DNA from 4 places in the Nocardia grenadensis genome. Region 1 is predicted to be linked to each of the others. Evidence: riboswitches for the same ligand, from Rfam matches in the RefSeq annotation. Region 1 holds a riboswitch; each other region holds the start of a gene.
The links. A riboswitch is a leader RNA that binds a small molecule or an ion and turns the genes downstream of it on or off. The one in region 1 is predicted to bind cobalamin.
Positions count from the first base shown of each region.

Region 2: linked by a shared signal. The riboswitch ahead of ACQPYS_RS10675 (hypothetical protein) and the one ahead of ACQPYS_RS06130 (ABC transporter substrate-binding protein) in region 1 are both predicted to bind cobalamin.
Region 3: linked by a shared signal. The riboswitch ahead of ACQPYS_RS01705 (CbtB domain-containing protein) and the one ahead of ACQPYS_RS06130 (ABC transporter substrate-binding protein) in region 1 are both predicted to bind cobalamin.
Region 4: linked by a shared signal. The riboswitch ahead of ACQPYS_RS12190 (short-chain fatty acyl-CoA regulator family protein) and the one ahead of ACQPYS_RS06130 (ABC transporter substrate-binding protein) in region 1 are both predicted to bind cobalamin.

Region 1 is NZ_CP192054.1:1,383,819-1,389,536, forward strand. Features, by position in the region: gene ACQPYS_RS06120 (ABC transporter ATP-binding protein) at 1-160, opposite strand, end outside; gene ACQPYS_RS06125 (FecCD family ABC transporter permease) at 207-1,259, opposite strand; gene ACQPYS_RS06130 (ABC transporter substrate-binding protein) at 1,256-2,239, opposite strand; cobalamin riboswitch at 2,309-2,459, opposite strand; gene ACQPYS_RS06135 (SDR family NAD(P)-dependent oxidoreductase) at 2,589-3,326, shown strand; gene ACQPYS_RS06140 (aminoglycoside adenylyltransferase family protein) at 3,416-4,216, opposite strand; gene ACQPYS_RS06145 (DoxX family protein) at 4,474-5,718, shown strand, end outside.
Region 2 is NZ_CP192054.1:2,336,392-2,342,109, forward strand. Features, by position in the region: gene ACQPYS_RS10670 (IS110 family transposase) at 1,055-2,245, shown strand; gene ACQPYS_RS10675 (hypothetical protein) at 2,270-2,593, opposite strand; cobalamin riboswitch at 2,797-2,933, opposite strand; cobalamin riboswitch at 3,232-3,461, shown strand; gene ACQPYS_RS10680 (short-chain fatty acyl-CoA regulator family protein) at 3,733-5,157, shown strand; gene prpD (2-methylcitrate dehydratase PrpD) at 5,542-5,718, shown strand, end outside.
Region 3 is NZ_CP192054.1:373,305-379,022, forward strand. Features, by position in the region: gene ACQPYS_RS01680 (sensor histidine kinase) at 1-926, opposite strand, end outside; gene ACQPYS_RS01685 (SRPBCC family protein) at 1,112-1,564, shown strand; gene ACQPYS_RS01690 (OsmC family peroxiredoxin) at 1,620-2,063, shown strand; gene ACQPYS_RS01695 (hypothetical protein) at 2,110-2,595, opposite strand; gene ACQPYS_RS01700 (CbtA family protein) at 2,631-3,428, opposite strand; gene ACQPYS_RS01705 (CbtB domain-containing protein) at 3,419-3,613, opposite strand; cobalamin riboswitch at 3,650-3,797, opposite strand; gene mhuD (mycobilin-forming heme oxygenase MhuD) at 3,867-4,181, opposite strand; gene ACQPYS_RS01715 (alpha/beta fold hydrolase) at 4,305-5,072, shown strand; gene ACQPYS_RS01720 (A/G-specific adenine glycosylase) at 5,094-5,718, opposite strand, start outside.
Region 4 is NZ_CP192054.1:2,692,698-2,698,415, forward strand. Features, by position in the region: gene ACQPYS_RS12160 (hypothetical protein) at 1-224, opposite strand, end outside; gene ACQPYS_RS12165 (hypothetical protein) at 312-470, opposite strand; gene ACQPYS_RS12170 (hypothetical protein) at 995-1,132, shown strand; gene ACQPYS_RS12175 (hypothetical protein) at 1,129-1,542, shown strand; gene ACQPYS_RS12180 (DUF6186 family protein) at 1,551-1,739, shown strand; tRNA gene ACQPYS_RS12185 (tRNA-Pro) at 1,994-2,070, opposite strand; cobalamin riboswitch at 2,575-2,806, shown strand; gene ACQPYS_RS12190 (short-chain fatty acyl-CoA regulator family protein) at 3,091-4,518, shown strand; gene prpD (2-methylcitrate dehydratase PrpD) at 4,856-5,718, shown strand, end outside.

The DNA of each region.
Region 1 (5,718 bases):
GCCGGGAAACACCGGCCAGTAGGCGTAGCAGCGACGATTTACCGGAACCGTTGGGTCCCAGCAGCCCCACTGTCTGCCCGGGTTCCGGGTGGACGGTCACCGCGTCGACAACGAGGTTGCCGCCGCGGGTCCAGGACAGGTCCTGTGCGTGCAGTGTCACCGTGCGCTCCGCGGAGGCGAGGTCCGGTATTCGACTGTCCGGCCGGTCACGGCGCGCTCCGGGTGCGGAACAGCAGCAGGGCGAAGGCGGGCACGCCGATGAGGGCCGTGACGACGCCGACCGGTACCTCCTGCGGCGCGAATACGGTCCGGGCGAGCGCGTCGACCCAGACCAGCAGGATCGCGCCCAGGACCGCGGTCACCGGGATCAACCGGCTGTGCCGGGGCCCGACGAGGAACCGCGCGGCGTGCGGTAGCACCAGGCCGATGAAACCGATCGCCCCGGCCGCGCTGACCAGGACCGCCGTGATCAGTGCGGTGATCACGAGCAGGATCGGCCGGGTCCGGCCGACCGCGACGCCCAGGGTCGCGGCGGTCGACGAGCCGAAGGTGAACGCGTCCAGCGCGGAGGCATACCACCCGCATAATACCAGCCCGGCGGCGCAGACGGCCGCGGTCGTGCCCACATCGGTCCAGCCGGCGCCCGCCAGCGAACCCAGCAGCCAGAACAGGATGCCGCGGGTCCGTTCGGCATCGGCCGAGGACAGAACGATGAACGAGGTGAGCGCGGAGAACAGCTGGGTTCCGGCGACCCCGGCCAGCACCACCTTCGCGGTGCCACCCCCGGCTCCCGCGGCCAGCACCAGCACCAGCCCGAACGAGACGAGTGCGCCGAGGAAAGCGCCGGTGGACAACGAGATCAGGCCGCCACCCACACCGAGGACCGCCACCAGTACCGCACCCGTCGAGGCGCCGGAGGAGATCCCGAGCACGAACGGATCGGCGAGCGGATTACGCAACAGCGACTGCATGACGACTCCGCATACCGCCAGACCTGCCCCGCAGATCGCGGCCAGCAGGGTCCGGGGCAGCCGCAACTGCCAGACGATGCCTTCGCGGATAGGCGAGACGGCCGCGGTACCGGCACCGAGTTTCTCGAACAGCACGGCGTAGACCTCGCCGACCGACAGCTCGGCCGGACCGATCGTGATGGTGAAGGCCATCGAGACGACCAGCACGACCACCCCGGACACCACCAGCGCCACCGTCGCGGGAGCGCGGGCGAGCCGGACCGTGGTGCTCGGTGCCGCCGACCTCACGAACCGTAACCCCACCGCGCCAGGGCGTCGGCGACCTTCTCGATCCCGTCGACCGTCCGGATCGAGGGGTTCAGATCGGCGCCATTGACCACGATGTAGCGCCGCTCGCGGACCGCGGTCAGCTTCGCCGTCACCGGATTCGATTCCAAGAACGCGATCTTGCTGTCCAGTGCGTCCCCGGCGAGGCTGCGCCGGCTCAGGTCGGCCAGGACCAGGGCGGTCGGGTCGCGGTCGAGGACGGTTTCCCAGCTGACCTGCGGCCATTCGTCGGTGGTGTCGTCGAATACGTTCTTCGCGCCGACCGCGTCGGTGATGATCCCGGACGAACCGCAACAGCCCGCCACGTACGGCGTGGCGGTATCGGCGAACCAGTAGGCCAGCGAGACCCGATCCGCCGCGATCCGACCGGACGCGGCAGCGTAGCGGTCGCGGAGGTCGGTGACCAGCCGCTCACCCCGGTCCGGGATATCGAAGATCGCGGCCAGGTCGCGGATCTCCCGGTACACCGAATCCATGGTCAGCGGTGCGGTACGGGCGCCGTCGGCATTGACGCTGATATCGGTTTTGTCGGCGCAATCGGTCGGTGAGAGGTAGGTGGGTACGCCCAGCTCGGTGAACTGCTGCCGGTCGGCCACGCCACCGGGACCGAGGGTGCCGCCGAAGGAGGCGGCGACGAAATCCGGTTCCTTGTCCAGGACCACTTCGAAGGAGGGGCGATTGTCGGCCAGCCGCGGCACGCGCGTGTTGTCGGCGGCCAGGTTCTCTCGGACCGGATCGGTCCAGGTGGCGGTGCCGACCATCCGATCGGCCAGACCGAGCGACAGCAGGATTTCCGCCGACCCCTGATTGAGCGCGACCGCCCGCTGCGGCGGTGCCGCCACGGTGACCTCGACGCCGCAGTTCTCGATTGTCAGCGGATAGCCGGCGGTGGACCCGGCGGCCGGACCGCCCGAATCGGGTGTACCGGCACATGCGGTCATCAGGAGGGTGGATACCACGGCGGTGACCGCCAGGGAAATGGACCGCGTCACGGCGTGGACTCCTTGCGTCTGGGCCTGTGCGCGAGGCCGGGAACCGAGCTCGGCGGATGAGTGATCGGACTTCACCCGCGGGTGTCACCGTTGCGCGCCAGTCCCGGATTTCCACCGGGTTCCCTCATCACGTCGTGACCGCAGAGCGGCCATCGCCCATGCTATCCGACAGGGAACTGGACGTTCGACCGGTTCGAACCGGCCGCGGGCGAATGCGACGGCGATTTTCTGCCAGCGTGCACGCTATGCCCTCACTGATGCTCATAGGGCACGAACGGAAATCACGAAAGGAACGAACATGTCGGAGAAGATCGTGGTGGTCACCGGAGCGACCCGCGGGCTCGGACGCGCCACCGCGACGGCATTCGCCCGCGCGGGTTACCGGGTGATCGTCACCGGGCGCCGCGCGCCGGCGGTGAACGCCGTGGTGGACGAACTGCGGTCGGCGGGGTCGGCGGCCGAGGGCGAAATCCTCGACGTGTGCTCAGCGGACAGCGCGCGGTGCCTGCGTGATTCCCTCGGCGAACGGTACGACCACATCGATGTGCTGGTGAACAATGCCGGCATCCTGCCCGAGGCCACCGCCACCGGCACGGTGAACTTCGCCCACCCCGGCGCGTTCACCGAGACTTTGATGACCAACACCTTCGGCCCCGCCAATGTGATCGAAGCGCTGCTGCCGCTGGTGCGCCGCGCACCGGCCGGGCGGATCGTCAACATCTCCAGCGAGATGGGCTCGCTCACCGAGCAGCGGAACCCGGAGTCGGCGTACTACTCGATGGTGGTCCCGGGCTACCAGGCGTCGAAGGCGGCACTGAACAGCATCACGGTAGGCCTGGCGAAATCGCTCGCCGATACCGCCGTCCGGGTGATCTCGGTATGCCCCGGTTTCGTCGCGACCGAACTGGCGCCCGCGGCGGCCGACGCGCCGACGACGCCGGAACAGGCCGCCCAGGTCGTCCTCGCGGCGGCGGAATCGCCGCAGGTGTGCACCGACGGCTCCTTCGTCGGTGCACAGGGGGCCATCGCCTGGTAGGAGGTGCCGGTCGCCGCCGATCCGCCGCTCCGGTTCCGGGCCCGCGTACGTGCCGCCCCGATCCGGGGCCCCGGTGTGGCGCGGACCGTTCAGCGCTGTGCGCGGCCGGTGACCGCGGCGGCGGCCGTGATTCCCGCGGCGGCATACCGCACGAAGGCCGCGGTCTCGTCGCGATACCGGGTCCAGTCGTCCACCGCCACACCGAGATAGCCGTCCCGCGCGCGGTGCAGCAGCGCGGCGTGCGGGGCCGGCGCCCGGGCGGCGATGCGCTGGGCGGCTTCGGCTTTGGAGACCACCTCCCCGGTCTCCGCGGTGACCCACATCCGGGCCAGCGTCAGGACGGTATTGCGCTCGTCACCGTCCACGCCCGCGATCAATGTGGGCAGGCTCGCCGTGATCGCGCGAACCAGATCCTCCGGCGGTACCGGATCCAGTAACCGATCGGCGGGCGGTCCGGCCAACGCCACGGACGAATCGCGAACCACACCGAGCAGTATCGCCAGATCCGGGTCGGGCGCCGGCGGCGGGACCGCGCCGTGCTCGAACTCCGTCCGCAACCATTCGCCGTACACGAACTCGCCGCGCGGCGGGAAGCGCCACGGTACGACGGCGTCGCGGGCCACCACGGTCAGTTCCACCGGTCTGGCCCCGCCTGTGCGTGGCCACCGTCCCGACTGCCGGAGCAGTCCCTCGGACAGACGCGTACGCAGGTCGTCGTCGAGGGCGACGGCGGTGACCGCCAGGAAATCGAGGTCGCTGTCGTACTGCAGACCGCTGGTCACCGCCGACCCGTACAGGTACAGGCCGAGTAGATCGGCGCCGAACAGATCGGTGACGAATCGCGTGATCGGCCCGGTGTCCGCGGCGAGACCGGTAGGTGGTGTGGGCACGGATCCACGATAGGCGGCGAGGTGCCGACAGCGGCCGGGCACGAGCGGGGCCGGGATGTATCACGCCGAAGACAGCGCCCGCGGTTCGGTTGCGGGTTCCCCTGAAAGGCCTCGTCGCAGTGGGCGAACTCGTGCGAAGGGAGGATCGGAGAATAGGGGTTGTCACGGAGGCGCCGGGCCCGGCAGGTGGTCTAGGTTCGAGTGGGGCTCCGGGTCGGGGTGGGTCGTCGAACAAATCGGAACAGCGAGGTCGTGGTATGGGTGCGGTTCGGACGGTCACCGGTGCTGGGCGAGAGCTGTCCGAACCCGAGAACCCGCGGCCGGTGCGCTGGTCGTGGCCCGCGCGGGTGGCGTTCCGGTTCGGCGTCGTCTACAGCGTGATCTTCTGCGTGATGATCGGGCAGATCCTGTTCGTCTTCACCGGGTTCACCCACCAGTTCCTGCCCGATACCGCACCGATGTGGCCACTGCTGGCGGTGGAGTCGGTGCTGAACTGGGTGGGACGGACGGTATTCGGCATCGACGTGCAGTTGCACCGGGACTCCGGCAGTGGCGACCAGGCGATCATCTGGGTGATGGTGTTCACCGCGCTGGTGGTGGCGGCCCTGGCGGCGACGCTGTGGTCGGTGCTCGACCGGCGGCGCCTCGCGTATCCGCGGGCTGGCGCGTGGTTCCTGATGCTCCTGCGGTGGTGCGTCGCCGGGCAGATGCTGTTCTACGGCATCGCCAAAGCGGTGCCGACCCAGATGCCGCCGCCCCCGTTCTCGGCGCTCGTCCAGCCCTACGGCCAGCTCACTCCGATGGCGGTGCTGTGGTTGCAGGTGGGTAGCGCGCCGGTGTACGAAATCCTGCTCGGGGTGGCGGAACTGCTCGGTGGTCTGCTGTTGCTGGTACCGCGCACGGCCACCCTCGGCGCGATGCTGAGTGTGGTGAGCATGGCGCAGGTGTTCGTGCTGAACATGACCTTCGATGTGCCGGTCAAGATCGTGTCGTTCCATCTGCTGGTCTTCTCGCTGCTCCTGCTCCTCCCACAGGCCCGCCGTTTCGCGGACTTCTTCCTGCTCGCCCGCCGTGCCGACCCCGCCGTGCAACCGCCGTTGTGCACCAGTCGGCGGGGCACGCGGATCGTGGGGTTCGCCGAGGCGGCGGTCGGCATCTGGCTGGTCGTCGGAGTGGCGGTACTCGGCTGGTCGAGCTGGCGGGATTACGGCGGCGGTGCGCCGAAGCCCGAGCTGTACGGGCTGTGGGAGGTCACCGAGTTCCGGATGGACGGCCGGCCGGTACCCCCGCTGCTCACCGACCCGGACCGCTGGCAGCGGCTGGTGATCGAGACCGAGGGTGCGGTGTCGTGGCAGCGGATGGACGGGGCATTGGTGACGGTGCCCGCCCAGGTCGACGCGACCGCGCACACCCTCACGGTCGCCGCCCCGGTCGGCGCCGATCCGGCGGGCATGCCGACCGCCGACTTCGCCTATACCCGTCCGGAACCCGGCGTCCTGCGC
Region 2 (5,718 bases), 950 kb from region 1:
TGATCCTGCCGCCATCGCTGATGGTGGACATTCCGATCCGCACGTCGGTGCGGGGAAGGCGGCCGGGTGGGTGTCCGAGAGACATTTCACGGATGATCGTTTTCCGGGGTCTGCTCGGCGGAATCACAGGGGCGATCAACGAACTTCCTTGCTCGATGGGCTGGAATCATCTCGGTACTATCCCTTCAGAACAACCCACATGACCGCCGCTCGAAGCGCGTTCAGCAACCGGCCCCGGGTAGCATCGATCGAAACCGGCGGCAGGAGAGAGGTTCTGCCCACCTCCAGGTGGGAAGTGCCGTTGCCAGGTCTGGGAAAGTAACTCGATTGGCGACGATTTTGCATCGTGACGGCCATGTCGGCAACACAATAACTGTGCGCGGCGTCACCGGGCGGTGCCGTCCTCCGCGCCTGCGAGGGGAAACGGCCGTAGGGCCGCCGATTCACGAACCTGTCGGCGGCAGCTGCAGGATCGATCCCCTGTGCCACCCAGCGACCAATCCACGACAATGCTGTTGCGGAGGCGAGTGCGCCGTGGAGGTCCACTGTGGATTCGGATTGGCTGCGAATCGTCGATCTGATGATCCGACCGGAGGAGCTCCGGGCCGCTTCAATGGTCGGGTCCGACGAGATCCCGGCCGAGGCATCGCGTGTTCAAGTAAGGACTACAGCACGCGATTCCGGCTGCGACATGAGGTGAAACCTGGCACGGATGCCGGCTTCGAGCGTATGGGTCGCTGCGAGCGGGGAACGCTTCGACATGATGATGACCGTGCACCTCTACGAAGGAGGCTGTCCCCAACCGGTGGTGGTTCACCCCGTTACCTTTTTCGTGGGCCCGGAACCGGGCCCACGGTCGCCAGGCCCGGTATGACTTCTTGCCCCTGTCGTTCGAATGATCCGGGGGGTGGTGTCGCCGGGTCCTGGTGGCGTCGACGGACCGCTGATGGGGACAGGGCCGCTGGTAGGTCTCTTCGTAACGTGGGTGCCGGGCGTTGACGCTGGATCGGCGACCGTCCAGTGAGCGTTTCGAGGCAGTTGAGGACCGAGCAAGGTGACACAACCTTATGCCGTGTTCTGCGGCGTTGACGTGGGAAAAGGCGAACATCACGCGGTCGGGCTCGACCCGGCCGGGAAACGATTGTTCGACAAGGCACTACCCAACGATGAATCCCGGCTGCGGGCCGTGTTCAACAAACTCGCCACCCACGGGCGGCTGCTGATCGTGGTCGATCAACCCAACACGATCGGCGCCCTGCCGGTCACCGTCGCGCGCGCCTGCGGACACGATGTCGCCTACCTGCCCGGATTGTCGATGCGCCGCATCGCCGACCTCTACCCAGGTCAAGCCAAAACCGATGCCCGCGACGCTCACATCATCGCTGATGCCGCCCGCACGATGCCGCACACGCTGCGCCGCGTCGACGTCGGTGACGAAACACTCACCGAGCTCGGTGTTCTGGCCGGCTTCGACGACGACCTGGCCGGCGAAGCAACCCGCACCAGCAACCGCATCCGCGGCCTGCTCACCGGCATCCACCCCGCCCTCGAACGCGTCCTCGGCCCCCGCATCGCGCACCCGGCGGTGCTGGAGATCCTGTCGCGCTGCGGCGGTCCCGAAGGCATCCGGGCCGCTGGTCGGCGCAAACTTACCGCCATCGCCACTAAACATGCCCCACGAATGGGAGCACGCCTGGTCGAGGAGATCCTGGCCGCGCTGCCCGCGCAATCTGTCACCGTTCCCGGCACGAAAGCCGCGGAAACCGTGCTGCCGAAGCTGGCGGATTCGTTGAAAGCAGTTCTTCTACAGCGCAAGCAGATCGCCGAGAACATTGAGGAGATGTTCGCCGATCACCCTCTTGCCGAGGTCCTGACCTCGATGCCCGGCATCGGAGTCAGGACCGGCACCCGCATCCTGCTCGAAGTCGGCGACGGCACCGCGTTCGCCTCGGCCGGCCACCTCGCCTCTTACGCCGGCATCGCCCCGATCACCCACCGATCGGGAAGCTCCATCCGCGGTGAACACCCTGCCCGATCCGGCAACCACAAACTGAAACGGGCGTTGTTTCTGTCAGCGTTCGCCGCCCTGCACGACCCGGCCAGCCGCACCTACTACGACAGAAAGAGAGCCGAGGGCAAGAAACACAACGCAGCCCTCATCTGCCTCGCCCGACGCCGATGCGACGTCCTCTACGCCATGCTCCGAAACAAACAGCCCTACCGCATTCCAGCACCAGCGGCCTGATCGCCGGCAACTGCCAGACACCGATCAAGCGTCCAGCCCCTGGGCACGCCGGGCCCTGACCGACATGCCGCGCTGCCACCAATCGATCACCTCACCCCCGCCCGCCATGCCTTCGATGAGATGCGCGGTGGCTTCCACCTGCACACCGGACTGGCTACAGAACGTCCACAACCGCTGAGCCGCCCGATGGTATTGGTGGATCACCGCATCGACCTCGAACGCATCCAACTGGCTGGCACGGAACCGGTCCAATGCCCGGCCTACGTGCTCGACCAACTCACCGAGCCGCTCTTCGTGATATACCGCCACACGATCCCGAGCAGCCTGCCGTTCAGCCTTCGACGCCACTCAGACCACGCTACCGACCGCACGCCCCGCCCAAGCCTCACCCGGGCACAACCTCAACCCACGGCTTGACAAGAAACATAGGGACACCCCCCCAGCAATGTGGGGGTTCCTCACAGGAAGGCCGCGAGCGGGCGATGCTTCGGATCATGGTGGCCGGTAGGGGTACCGGTGGGCATGTGTTCCCAGCGGTGACTGCTGTGGACGGTCTTCGGACTCGCGGACATGACGCCGGCCGGCGTCGCCTACTGGCGGTCGCTTCCCGGGCGGGCGCCCAGTGCTGATGACCGCGGTCGTTTCCACATACCGCTGCGGGGCAGCTCCGGATTCCCACCGGATTCCCTCTTGCGAGCCGCGCGTCCAGGGACGAGCGGCAACCAGCGCCTGGTCAGACTGGCATTCGGGCTGCGCGCGGGACGCCGGCGTTCTCGATCACCGGGCGCCCTGAGGCCCCCGCTTCTGCCGGCGCACCACACCGGCGGCGGCGGAATCGGGTGGCGGGATCCGGCGTCTTTCCGCTGCCGGCTCGACCCTGGGCGGTGGGGCACTGCGCCCAGTGGGGACGGGGCTCACCAGCAGGGATATTCTTATGAGCGCAGCTGGTTCGTCTCGCGCTGTTGCGACGGTGTGAGATGTCGAAGCCTTTCCGCTCTAGGTCGGGTGACCGCGAGCGGGGGTGAGAGGGAACCCGGTGGGAATCCGGGACTGTCCCGCAGCGGTGAGTGGGAGCGACCGCCGTCACATGCACTGGGCCGGGTCCTGGGAAGCGACGGCGTGGTAGTACCAGCTCGGGGAGCGCGCCAGGTCCCGAGTCGACCGATCGAGGTCGGTGCCCACGAGTCCGAAGACCTGCCGGTTGCGCCGGGCACGACGTGTCCGGCGGTCGTCGCCTCGTGGATCAGGCGGTACGCCGATTCTCACGTATCCGGGTCTCGCCGGGTGCGTAGTCGTCGTGCGCGCTCGCACCGGTGACGGTCACAGGCTGCCACCCGAGGAGTTCGCATCATGCCGTCACTTTCGGACCTTTCCCCGCGATGCGGCTCGGGTCACCGGCCGTCGCCGGTGACCTGAGGGCCGGTGCGGCCGGAACACCGGCGGATCGCGTGGGCGAGCCGGTGCCGATCATGGAAGGGGTGCTTGCTGTGGAGAAGATGTATGCCGGTGGCCGGCTTCGTGCTCTGCGTGAGCAGCGGAGCCTGTCGCAATCCGGGCTGGCCAAGGCGCTCGGGCTGTCGCTGAGTTATGTCAATCAGCTGGAGAACGATCAGCGCCCGTTGTCGGTGCCGGTGCTGATGCGTCTGACCTCGACATTCGACTTGGAGGTGGGATTCTTCGCGCCGGAGACCGATGCTCGGTTGCTGGCTGATCTGCATGAGGTGTTCACCGAGGACCCCGAGTCTGGTTCGGTGAGCGGCGGCGAACTGGATGAATTGCTTTCGCGGGTGCCGTCTGCGGCGCGGTTGCTGATCAGGCAGCACCGGCGCCTGCGCGCGGTCAACGGGCAGCTCGAGCAGTTCACCGCCGGACTCGACGGTCCGGTCCCGGATCCACGTACCGCGATGCCCTATGAGGATGTCCGCGACTATTTCTATGACCGGCGTAACCACATCCCCGCACTCGATACCGCCGCCGAGGATCTCTTCGCCGCGAGCGGGTTGAGTATCGGCGGGTTGGATCTACAGCTGGCACGACTGCTGCGCGACGAGCACGGGGTGACGGTGCGAATCCGGTCGGAGGATCCGGCGCGGCCCGGGCCCAAACGGAGCTACGACCCGGAAGCGCGCACACTCACGCTCGCGCGGCGTCTCACCGCCGGGCAGCGCGCGTTCCAACTGGCGACACAGTTGGCGTTCCTCACCCAGTCCGAGGTGATCGAAACTCTGCTCACCGAGACGGCGGCGCTGCCCGCGGAGTCGCGGCGGCTGCTGCGTATCGGGCTGGCCAACTACTTCGCGGGCGCGCTCGTTCTGCCCTACGGGCTGTTTCTCGGCGCGGCGGAGTCGTTGCGCTACGACATCGACCTACTCGCAGCGCAATTCGAGGTCGGTTTCGAAACCGTGTGTCATCGTCTGTCGACGCTGCAGCGGCGCGGGCAGCGGGGCGTCCCGTTCTTCTTCGTCCGCACCGACCGTGCGGGAAATATCTCGAAACGGCAGTCCGCCACCGCGTTCCACTTCTCCCGGACGGGCGGTAGTTGCCCGCTGTGGGTGGTGCACGACGCTTTCGCCACCCCGGGCCGGATCCGCACCCAGATCGCGGAGATGCCCGACGGGCGCACGTATCTGTGGCTGGCGCGCACGACAGGGGAGAGCAATCCCGGATATCTCTCGCCTTCGCGGGATTTCGCGGTGGGTCTCGGATGCGATCTCGCCTTCGCCGATAAACTCGTCTATTCCCACGGCCTTCCGATCCATGACGCGGCCGCCGCTGTTCCGATCGGTGCAGGATGCCGGGTCTGTGAACGCACCGCGTGTGCGCAACGCGCGTTCCCGCAGATCGGACGGCCTCTTGCCGCCGATGAGAACCGTCCGGCGAACACCCCCTACGCACCCGCATCAACCGACTGACCGCGGGTAACTGCGGTGAGTGTGTCAGCCCAGGACGGGCGCGTAGTTCCGGCGGGCTGAACTGCTCACCGTCGACGAAGGGATCCGGGGTGACATCGAGAACCCCGTGCCCGGGGGCGCGTCGGTATCGAAGAACCCTTTCGTCGCATGAGCAGCGGCCTTGCTCGATCGAATCGGATCGACCGGTGAGGCGCGCACGAGAGTAATCGGCGCCCGCTCGCGCGCCGATTCCTGTCCCGGTCCGGTACTGCCCTCCACAAACTCCACAACTTTGCAGGTCTGTCTCCACAAAATTCGCCCTTTGCGACGGATTTCCACAGCTGTTTCGCGTCTGTAGCGTCCGAATCGAGCGAAATACGCCGATCCCCCTGGAGGCCTTGGACCGTGAAGAATCATCTCGTCCGTACCCACCGCTCCGCGGAGCAGTTCCCCCGCGAGCAGCATCTGGCGTGGCGGATTGCGGAGGTGGCGACCGACCCGGTGGATGTCGCCGCGGAGACCGAGGAGATGATCGTCAACCGGATCATCGACAATGCGGCGGTCGCCGCGGCGTCGCTGACC
Region 3 (5,718 bases), 1.0 Mb from region 1:
CCGCTGGGTTTGGGGCCGGCGGTCAATGCGCCACCGAGCGCGTGAGTGCGTTCCCGCATGGCGATGATCCCCATCCCACGGGTGGGGCCGGCGTGTTCGGGTTTGCCGGTGGGACGGGTGTTGTCGACGGTGAGATCCACCGAATCACCGGTGTAGCGCACCGTCACGGTGGCCTCGGAGCCCGGGGCGTGGCGCACGACATTGGCCAGGGATTCCTGGACGATCTGGGTGGCCGCCTCGTCGATCGCCGCGGGCAGGGAATCGGGGGTCCCCAGGACCCGGGTGTGCACCGTCAGCCCCGCCAGCCGGGGTTTGCGCAGGAGTTCGTCCAGGTCGGACATGGTGGGGTCGGGTTCGCGAGGTGGTGGTGGGGACGGCGCTTGGGCGGCGGCCGGTGGGCGGCCCGCGCTGGAGCCGTTCGCTCGCGGCTGGTCGGCGCCGGGCCGTTCGCGGCGGCCGAAACCACCTCGGCGCGAACGTCTCGCACGCTCGCGCGGACCGATATCCGCGGCGTCGGCAGGGTCGTGATCGCGGCGCGGCTGCGCGGGTGTGCCGGATACGGGCTCCACCGCCTGGATCGCGTGGCGCAGTGCCTGCACATCCTCGAGCGCGCTGCGGCTGGTGGTTTTGATCTCGGCGACCGTCCCCGCCGCTTTCGCGGACTTGTTCTCCACCTGCTGGAGAGCCATTCCGGCCTGCACATTGATGAGCGAGAGATTGTGCCCCACCACATCGTGCAGCTCCCGGGCGATCAGCAGGCGCTCTGTGCCGACCTCGAGTTCCCGCTGCTGCCGCGCCGCCATGCGTTCGGCGGTGTCCAGGGCCTGCCGGGTCTGTGCGAGTAGGCGACGGTGCCGCAGCACTTCGAACAGCGCCGCGGCCAGCGCGACCCAGCCCAGTAGCCCGACCATCTGCCAGCCCGTCATCGCGCACTCTCCACCTGCACCACCCTATTCGCCTGTTGTGCTCGGTCGTCGGCGCACACCCGGATTACCGGTGCCGCAATGGTATTCCGATGACGAATGCGCCGGTTCCGGGTGGGCCGGTCGGCAGCGGCGCGTGATCACCGCATCTGCGGCAGTACCCGCCCCGGCGCGGGTATGGTCCAGTGATGGTCGACCAGCAAGTGCGTGTACCGGACCTGTCCACACGGCCGTACGAACTCACCGTGGAGCGGGTGATGACCGCTTCACCCGAACTCCTCTACTTGGCGTGGACCCAGGGCTTCGATATCTGGTTCGCGGAACCGTCCTCGGTGCGGATGCGGCCCGAGGTGAACGAGCCGTTCTATTTCGAGACCCGGGAGGAGGGGAACTCTCGGCCGCATTACGGCCGCTTCCTCCGTCTGGAACCGGGCCGGCTCGTCGAAATGACCTGGGTGACCGGCGCCGGCGGCACCGAGGGCGCGGAAACGGTGGTGCGGGTGGAACTGGTCAAACAACCCCGTGGCATCCGGTTGCGGTTGCGGCACAGCGGTTTTGCCGACGAAGCGGCCCGCGACCGGCATCGGGACGTCTGGCCCGCGGTGCTGGCCCGCCTCGACGAACGAACTGCGACGAAGTGAGGGTACTAGTAGGTTCGAGTCCGACTCACAACGAATCGTCTTCGAAAGGATCGTGATGCCCACACGTACCGCGCGCACCGCATGGACCGGTGGTCTCCAGGACGGCTCCGGCCAGGTCGAGCTGATCAGCTCGGGGGTCGGTAAGTACGAGGTGTCGTTCCCGAAGCGGTCGGCCGATGACGCCGACGGCACAACCAGCCCGGAGGAACTGATCGCCGGGGCACATTCGTCCTGCTACGCGATGGCGCTGTCGAACGAGATCGCTCAGGCCGGCGGTACCCCGCAGAGCCTCGACGTCTCGGCCGCGGTGACCCTGGGCCCCGACCCGGCGGGCGGTTTCCGGATCAGCCGGATCGCACTGAAGGTACGTGGCCGGGTATCCGGCCTCGACGAGGCGGGTTTCGCCGCCGCGGCCGCTGCGGCCAAGGCCGGATGCCCGGTGAGCAAGGCCCTGGGCGGAGTGGACGACATCACCCTGGACGCGGCGCTGGAATCCTGAGATGCCTGTCCCGGGCCCCGCGCGGGCCCGGGACAGGGAAGGGCCTTTACCAGGGCCTACCGGCGCCGTGTCCGGCCCGGAACCACGCCCGGGCGCCCCGTGTGTACATGGCGGGGATCGCGACGAATACCGCGCATAGATGGCCGGCCCGGGTGAGCGCCAGGAATACGGTCGCGGCGCTCATATCGGCGAACACACCGGCGCCTCCGTTCGCGAGCATCCGAACAGGCTCCACCACCAATGAGGCCGTACCGACCACGCCTATCCCGGCGGCGAGCAGATTCCTGGCCCAGCGTTCGCCTCGCAGCATCCGCCACGCGACACCGAGAACCGCCAGGTAGATCCCGGCGCGCAGTAGCCAACCGCCGGTGAGTTCGCCGATATCCGCTGCGTCGCCCAGCAATGCGCCCCGGACCGCGGCTTCGGTGATACCGCAGCCCACGGCCGCCACGAGCGCGACGAAGGCGATGGTGACGGCTGCGGGCCGCCGGGCGAGTGGACTGTCCGGGTGGGCGAGCGTGGTGTCGTGCATACCTCGACCATGCCCGGTGACTACCGCTCCCCGGATCAACCCGCTGTAGCAGCAGCCTCCGCTACCCGGGTACCACCGCGGTTGCTCCACTCGGTGAGCGCGGCGAAGGCCAGAGCGATCCCGACCCACAGCGCGGTGGATACGGCCAGCGACGCGGCGCGGAACTCCCACAGCAGCGAGGCCGGGAAGTCGGCCCCCACTTCGTTCACCCCGGGCAACAGCACGTAGCCGAGGGTGATTACCAGTACGAATCCGGCCGCGGCCGCGACGAGCCGGAGGGATTCGGGCCGCGGCCGCAGCGCCTTCCAGATGTACACACCGGCCGCGACGGCCACCAGGCCCAGCACCACCGAGGCCAGCCAGAGCAGGGTGCGCTCGTTGATCGTCTCCGGGTCACCGACCGCCGGTGGGTTGGCCGGATACTTGAAGAACGGCACTGCCACCACCGCGACCCAGCCGCCCAGGCCCAGCCCGAGTATCAACCGATGACCGGGCAGCGCGGTGAACCGCCGGGCGTAATGCGCCGCGGTCGCCACGATCGCCCCGAACGCCATCCCGGCCAGGGCGTCTGCCAGGAACTGCCCGAATTTCTGCCACGGCCTGCTCACCACGGCCTCGTCCCCGTGCGTGTGCGCTGTCTCCCCGTGCGTATGTCCGGTACCCGAATCCTGGGCATGCTCCGGCGTGGGAGCCGCGGCCTCCTCGATGGCGATGGCGGCATCGACCTTGGGCTCGCCGACGAAATTTCCGACGACACCCGCGAGGAGACCGGCGATCAGGCCGGCGAGCAGACCACGGAGCAGCAGGGCACCGAAAGATCCACTCAATGGCACGGGACACCCAGCAGGTGGCGCCCGTCGTGCATCAGCTCGTGCAGGAACATACCGCCGCGCGATACGGCGCCTTGATCGAATCCGACCAGGTAGAGCGTCAGCAGTGCCAGCAGGACGACGCCTACTGTGACGAGCACTGTCGCCGCCGTATCGGCGGCCCTGCTCGGGACATGGGCTATGGCCATGGTGGGTCCTCCTCATCCGGATGCTCGCGTCCGGTTCGCGAGTTGTGCGCAGGTGCCGGTGTCTGACTCTGCCCACCCGTTCCGGCGCGGACATCACAGTGGCGCGACCGCTCCGGGTTCTCACCGGATTACCGCATCACCTTTGCTTTCACCTCGAACTGTGACACCGGCCGTCGCCGCCGTCAATATGTCCACGAACGATCACCGGCCACGCCGCCGGTGGTCGGCGGCGTGGCCGGTGTGGGGGAGGCGATCAGGACGCGGGTTTACCCGCTACATCGAGTACGACCTCGAACTCCAGCAGTGAAGCGCCGGTGGCGACAGGCTTGTTCTGCTGTCCGGCATGTGCCTCTTTGGCGGGGCCGTCGCGCCACGCCGCGAAGGACTCCTCGGAATCCCACTGGGTGACCACGAAATACCGATTCTCGCCGGCCGTGGGCCGCAACAATTGGAAGCCGAGAAACCCCGGGGAGTTTTCGACCGCGTGCGCGCGATGGGCGAACCGCTTCTCCAGCTCGGGACCCGCGCCCTCGGGGACCTCGATCGCATTGATCTTCACAACAGCCATACCCCTGAGCTTAGGTATCGCGAGTCCGGGAGGGACAGTGCCGCACGCCACAGCGGGTCACTACGTGCACCGCCCGGTGGCGCCGACCCCGCCCTGTGGAGGGTTGTGAATAAACTCGGCCCGGTGTTGCACGACGAAGGCGGGACCGGGATCCCGATACTGCTGCTGCACGGGTTGATGGGCAGCGCCCGTACCTGGCAGAACCAGGTCCGGTGGTTGCGTGACCACGGCCGGGTGTTCACCTTCGACGCCGCCGGGCACGGGCGCCCCGCACCGCCCGAACTCACCACCGACGCTTTCGTCGCCGATCTGGCCGCCGCCACCGCGCGCATCGCCGAGCCGATGATCGTGATCGGGCATTCCATGGGTGGTCTGCACGGCTGGGTGTTCGCGGCCACGCATCCGAACCGGGTGCGCGGGCTGGTGGTGGAGGATATGGCAGCCGATTTCACCGGCCGTACCGCTGCCCACTGGGCCGCGATGGTCGAGGCCTGGCCGCAGCCCTTCGCGGACGAGGCCGCCCTGGTGGCGCATTTCGGCCCGGTCGCCGGCCGTTACTTCCGGGATTCGTTCCAGCGGGGCCCGGACGGTTACCGGTTGCACGGCGAGGTGGCCACCTTCCGGGATATCTCGGAGGAGTGGGGTGCCCGGTCGTTCTGGGCGGAGTGGGGCAGGCTCACCGTCCCTACGCTGCTGCTAGAAGGCGAATACACGATCACCCCGCCGGGGCAGATGCGCCGGATGGCCGAATTACATCCCGCCGCCGAACATGTCCTGGTTCCCGATGCGGGTCACCTGGTGCACGATGACCAGCCGGCGTACTACCGGGCCGAGGTGGAGCGTTTCCTCGCGCGCCTGCGCGGAGTCCCCGGAACTGTCGCCGAGACCTGAGCGCTCCGGCCGCGGCGGGCGTCAGCCCTCTCCGGCCAGGGCGAACCGTCCATCGTCGGTCTGCTCGATCAACCCGTCCACCAGCAGCGAATCCAATGCGCGGTCGCGCTGGCCGGGATCGCGGGTCCAGGCGAGATCCAGCCGGACGCGTTCCACCGGCGCGTGCGCGGCCCGCAGCACGTCGAGCAGCCGCCCCCGCGCCTGCCGGTCGGTACCCTCGTACTTCTGCGTCCGGCGTACCGACTCGGCCGCCGGCCGGCCCGCGGCGACCCACGCGCAACGCGGCAGCGGGCAGCGCCCGCAATCCGGGGTCCGCGCGGCGCACACCGTCGCGCCGAGTTCCATCAGGGCCGCCGAGAACACCGCTGCCCGGTCGATCCGGCCGGGCAGCAGCGCCTCGGTTTCCCGTAGATCGCGGGCGGCCGGATTACCGGCCTCCCGGCCGTGCACGGCCCGGGCCACCACCCGACGGACATTCGTGTCCACCACCGGGACTCGTTGCCCATAGGCGAAACAGGCGACCGCCCGCGCCGTGTAGGCGCCGATGCCGGGCAGCCCGAGCAGCACTTCGACATCGTCGGGCACCTGGTCACCGTGCTCGGCGGCGAGGACCTGGGCGCATTCGTGCAGGCGCAGGGCTCGGCGC
Region 4 (5,718 bases), 1.3 Mb from region 1:
TGGGCGCTGATCCGCAGCAGATCGGTCAATAACTCCACGGTGTCCCTATAGCCGGTGTCCGCGGCGAGGCCACGACGTTCGGCCTCGGCGACGGCCGCGCGCATGGCGGCATCCAGGTGCTTTCGGCGGCGTTCGGTTTCGACGAGTGCGCGCAGCAAGTCGACATCGGCCAGCTCCGGCCATCCTGGTGTTCGGGCAGCCGGCGCCAGCGCGGTCGAATTCATGGTCACCGATGCAGCATACCTCGAGTTAGAACGTATGTTCGATAACCCGGCCGGGGGAATGCCCGAGCCGACGTCACTGTTGCAGCGCTAATCGCGCCAGACGGGTGGGCGCTTCGCCAGGAAGGCAAGCAGTTCGACCAGATACTCGCCCGACAGAGCATTGCGCCGCTCCGGCCGGTTCATGGTGATGCGCACCGTGTCGGCATCCCGCGCGACCAATAGATGCCGACGCCCCAAGGCGGTCATATCTCCACCGTAGATCTCTTCGAGCGACGACACGACACCTCTGGGACGGTCCAGAACCACTCTCCCGGATACAGCCGCAGCAAAGAAGGGTCGGCGGGCGTACCAGGTCCGAGGTCGTCCTGGCACGCTCCATCCCGACACTGGACGACGAGCGCGTGCCTGCGGCCGACAGTCGCGCCCGCACCGAGCGGAGCGGACGGCACGGGAGTACCCCACCGACAACTGGACGCATCCGGCACCGTGCCTCCGACGTTCCTGGCGTACCGAATCGGTAGCGCGGTCGCTCGCCAACTGACGCCGACCCTTGATGCGCCCTGCCTGCGTCGATCATCACTTCTCCATATCGGCCTCGCCTTGGCTCGGCCGCATCGCTCCCGCGGCGGTCGGTGGCTTGATCCAGCACGTTGGCATGCGCGTGGAACGTCCGGATGGTGCTGGATGGGTAGACCGGGCCAGGTACGTCTCGGCGGTCGCGTTCAGCAGTTCGGGAGCCCGGCTGGAGGTGGGATATCCGGTGCCGCAGGATGTCGGCGAAGTCTCCGACCTGGGAATCGTGGCGAGCAATCCGGTACGGTCGCGAGCAGCGGGTCGAGATCGTCGCGGCGTGGCTGGGTGACCGATGGCCCGGCACCGGCGCCCAGGGCCTTATTCTGCCCATGTGACAGGGGAACCGGAGCGCTCGGCCCGATCATGCCGGCGGCGGATGCCGCTGCTGGCCGCCGGTGCCGTGCTGGCGGCGGGTGGAGCCGCCACCCGACCGTTCGGTTGGCCGGCAACCCTGCTGGTGCTGGTGCCGGTGGTCGTGGCGACGGTACTGGCGTTCCACGCTGGGGCCAGGCCGATCCCGTCCACCGCCCGGCTGCGGCGCGGAGTGGCAGTCTGGTCGACGCTGCTGGTCACCGCATCGGCGTGGGAAGTGTACGCCTTTGTGCGGAAACCTGATTGGACGCAGCCGAGCCACGTACACCCGACATTGTCGACGCTGCTGGATCCGGCACTCGAGCAGTGGCCGCTGCGGTTGGCCGGATGGCTGGTATGGCTGGGTGTCGGCTGGTGGCTGGTGTCGAGATGAGCGATCGGATGATCATCATCGTCGGCTTCGTGCTGGTACTGGCGGTCACGCTCGGCATGGTCGCGGTCACGCATGTGCGCCGGGATCTGGTCGCGCCTCTGGGCGAAACAATCGCGTACCTCACGCGCACTCGGGTTGCGAGGATCGCTGGTGTGCTCGTGTGGGCATGGGTCGGCTGGCACTTTCTCGCGCGATAGTGCCGCAAGGGATCGGACGCGACGAGCCGGACAGCCGGCTCGGGTAACTCGGCAGGAGGATACGAGGCGGTGCGGGGGAGGGCACCAAGACCAAGCGGGCCCGGCCGATACCGATCCTCGAGGAGGCGCTACCGGTGGTCCTGCGCCGTACCGACGCCGCGAGCTTCTGGCCGTGCTGGTCCGAATTGGTCCCGAACTCCGACTGGTGGAATAAGAGAAAACCCCTCCCATGCAGGTGGGAAGGGGTTTTTCTATGGTCGGGCTGACAGGATTTGAACCTGCGACCACTTGACCCCCAGTCAAGTGCGCTACCAAACTGCGCCACAGCCCGTTGCGCCGTGTGTTCCGGCGCTCGATGAGATTACCTCAGAGGTGTTCGAGAGAGGAAATCGGCTGGTTGAGCGGGGTGTTGTCGGATTTCGGACCGCATTCGGGCCGCGGGGTGTGCTGCCGTGTGGGCTCGGCTGCTGCCCCGGCTCTCCGCGCGCTCGGATCTCCGGTGTCCGGCATCACGTACCTGATCGAATAGCTCCCTGGTTCTCTTTGTTGGACCCCTGTCGGCGTCCGGACAGCCCCGGGCCGCGCCTTCTTCTGTCGCTACGAGCGACCACTCGCCGAGAGGCGCCTGTTGGACGTCGACTTCCCGACCGGACGCCGCTGGGCTCTTTGCCCGGCGGCGTTTCGCTGTCCGTCCCCCTATCTACGGCGTCCGATGGGTAGTCCGTGCGCGTTGTACGCCGGTACTGCCCACCGCCCCACTGGAGTCCCAGCTCGAGCCGGGCATATCCTGACGGATGCAGCTGGTTCATCCCGCGCTGTTTCGGTGTGCGCGGGATGTCGAAGCCTGTCGTTCGGTGTCGGTGACATCGGGTGGCGGGTGAGAGGGAACCCGGTGGGAATCCGGGACTGTCCCGCAGCGGTGAGCGGGAGCGACCGCCGTCAGACGCACTGGGCCGGAGGTTCGGGAAGCGACGGCGTGGTAGTAGCAGCCCGGGTGCGGACCCGGGTCGACCGAGTGAGGGTCGGTGCCCGCGAGTCCGAAGACCTGCCGGTTGTGCCGGGCACGCCGTGTCCGGTTGGCTGTCGCCTCGCGGATCGGGCGTTTCGCCGCCGTTCTACGCCCCGGACCGTGCCCGGGGGCGTCGGGTCGCGCGTTCGTGGGTGGTGGTCGTTGGTGCTACCGATGGAGCGTGCGCTGTGCAGGCCTCTTCGAAGCTGTTCGGCGGGAACATGAATGCGCCGCCGGGGTTCCCGTGCGGTCCGGTGCCTGGGGCCCGGGCTCGCTGTCGTTCGAGTCCGGATCGCTGTATCGGGTGGGTCGTGAGTGGTCATGCGAGGAAAGGTGCCGGCGGTGGAGAAGATGTACGGCGGGGGGCGGTTGCGTGCACTGCGGGAGCAGCGGGGGCTGTCGCAGTCGGGGCTGGCCAAGGCGCTCGGGTTGTCGGTGAGTTATGTGAATCAGCTGGAGAACGATCAGCGGCCGCTGACGGTGCCGGTGCTGATGCGCCTGACCTCCACCTTCGACCTGGAGGTGGGGTTCTTCGCGCCGGAGACCGACGCGCGGCTGCTCGCGGACCTGCAGGAAGTGTTCGTCGAGGATCCCGAGACGGCGGCGGTTACCAGTAGCGAACTCGACGACCTGCTGTCCCGGGTGCCGACGGCGGCGCGGCTGCTGATCAGTCAGCATCGGCGGCTGCGCACGGCCGACGGGCAGCTGGAACTACTCACCGCCGGGATCGACGGTCCGGCCAAGGCACCGCGCACCGCTATGCCCTACGAGGATGTGCGGGACTACTTCTACGACCGGCGCAATCACATTCCGGTCCTCGACACCGCCGCGGAGGAACTGTTCACCCGGAGCGGCTTCACGCTCGGCGGGTTGGATCTGCAGTTGGCGCGTTTGCTGCGTGACGAGTTCGGGGTGGCGGTGCGGATCCGTTCGGAGGATCCCGGCAGGCCGGGACCCAAGCGCATCTACGACCCGCAGGCCCGCGTACTCGCGCTCGCGCGGCGGCTGACCGCGGGCCAGCGGGCGTTCCAGCTGGCCACTCAGTTGGCATTTCTCACGCAGTCCGAGGCGCTCGACGAGCTGCTCACGGAGACCGGGCCGCTACCGGCGGAGTCGCTGCGGTTGCTGCGGATCGGGCTGGCGAACTACTTCGCCGGTGCGCTGATCCTGCCCTACGGGCGTTTTCTGGGTGCGGCCGAGCGATTGCGTTACGATATCGACCTGCTCTCCGCGCAATTCGAGGTCGGGTTCGAGACGGTCTGTCACCGGCTCTCGACGCTCCAGCGGCGGGGGCAACGCGGCGTGCCGTTCTTCTTCGTCCGCACCGACCGGGCGGGAAATATCTCGAAACGGCAGTCCGCTACCGCTTTTCACTTCTCCCGGGTCGGGGGGAGTTGTCCGCTGTGGGTGGTGCACGATGCCTTCGCGACCCCGGGCCGGATCCGCACGCAGATCGCCGAGATGCCCGACGGGCGTACCTATCTGTGGCTGGCCCGTACGACCGGGGAGAGCAACCCCGGATATCTGGCGCCGGCACGGCATTTCGCCGTCGGTCTCGGCTGCGACCTGACCTTCGCGGAGAAGCTCGTCTACTCGCATGGGCTCCCGGTGCGCGATCCGGCGGTCGCTGTCCCGATCGGTGCCGGCTGCCGGGTCTGTGAACGCACCGCGTGCGCGCAGCGGGCGTTTCCGCAGATCGGCCGTCCGCTCGCGGCCGACGAGAACCGTCCGGCGAATACTCCTTACGCACCGGCGAGCAACACTCGCTGATCGGGCCCGAACCGGCGGCATCGGGATTATTCCGATGCATGCCGTAATCGGACGCTCGGTATTCCGCGAATTGATATCGCTCGTAATTTTCGATCTACGGCCCTTACACGTCATTCGTTTCGGCGTGCTCAGGCCCGCCGCGATGCCGGATCGTGTGCCCGGGCGGCTGCTGGCAGTGTCAGTGCAGGTCCGGGCGTATGGCGACCTTCCGCAACTTACGCAAATTCGCAGGATCTATTCTGCATAATTCGCCTTCTGCAACCCGTTTCCGCGGCCCCGGACTCTCGGTAGCGTGCGAATCGAGTGAATTCCACCGATCGCCTGGAGGTCCTGGACCGTGAAGAATCATCTCGTCCGCACCCACCGTTCCGCGGAGCATTTCCCCCGCGAGGAGCATCTGGCGTGGCAGATCGCCGAGGTGGCGACCGATCCGGTGGAGGTCGCTCCGGAGACCGCGGAGATGATCGTCAACCGGATCATCGACAACGCCGCCGTCGCCGCGGCCGCGCTGACCCGACGTCCGGTAGCCAACGCCCGGGCCCAGGCGTTGGCGCATCCCTACCGGCCGGGGGCGACCGTGTTCGGTGCCGAGGGCCGGTTCTCGCCGGAATGGACGGCCTGGGCCAACGGTGTGGCAGTACGCGAGCTCGACTTCCACGACACTTTCCTGGCCGCGGAATACTCCCACCCGGGCGACAATATTCCGGCGATCCTGGCGGTCGCCCAGCACGCCGGACGTACCGGTCGTGACCTGCTCCGCGGTTTGGCGACCGGCTACGAGATCCAGATCGACCTGGTGCGGTCTATCTGCCTGCACGAGCACAAGATCGATCATGTGGCCCATCTCGGACCGTCGGCCGCGGCGGGTATCGGTAGCCTGCTCGGCCTCGACGCCGAGACCATCTACCAGGCCATCGGGCAGGCCCTGCACACCACCACCGCGACCCGTCAGTCGCGGAAGGGCGAGATCTCGAGCTGGAAGGCCTACGCCCCCGCGTTCGCGGGGAAGATGGCGGTGGAGGCCGTCGATCGCGCACTGCGCGGGGAGGGCGCGCCGGCGCCGGTCTGGGAGGGCGAGGACGGGGTGATCGCCTGGTTGCTCGGGGGCTCGGGGGCCGAGTACTCGGTGCCGCTGCCCGGGCCGGGGGAGCCCAAGCGGGCGATCCTGGATTCCTACACCAAGGAGCATTCCGCGGAATA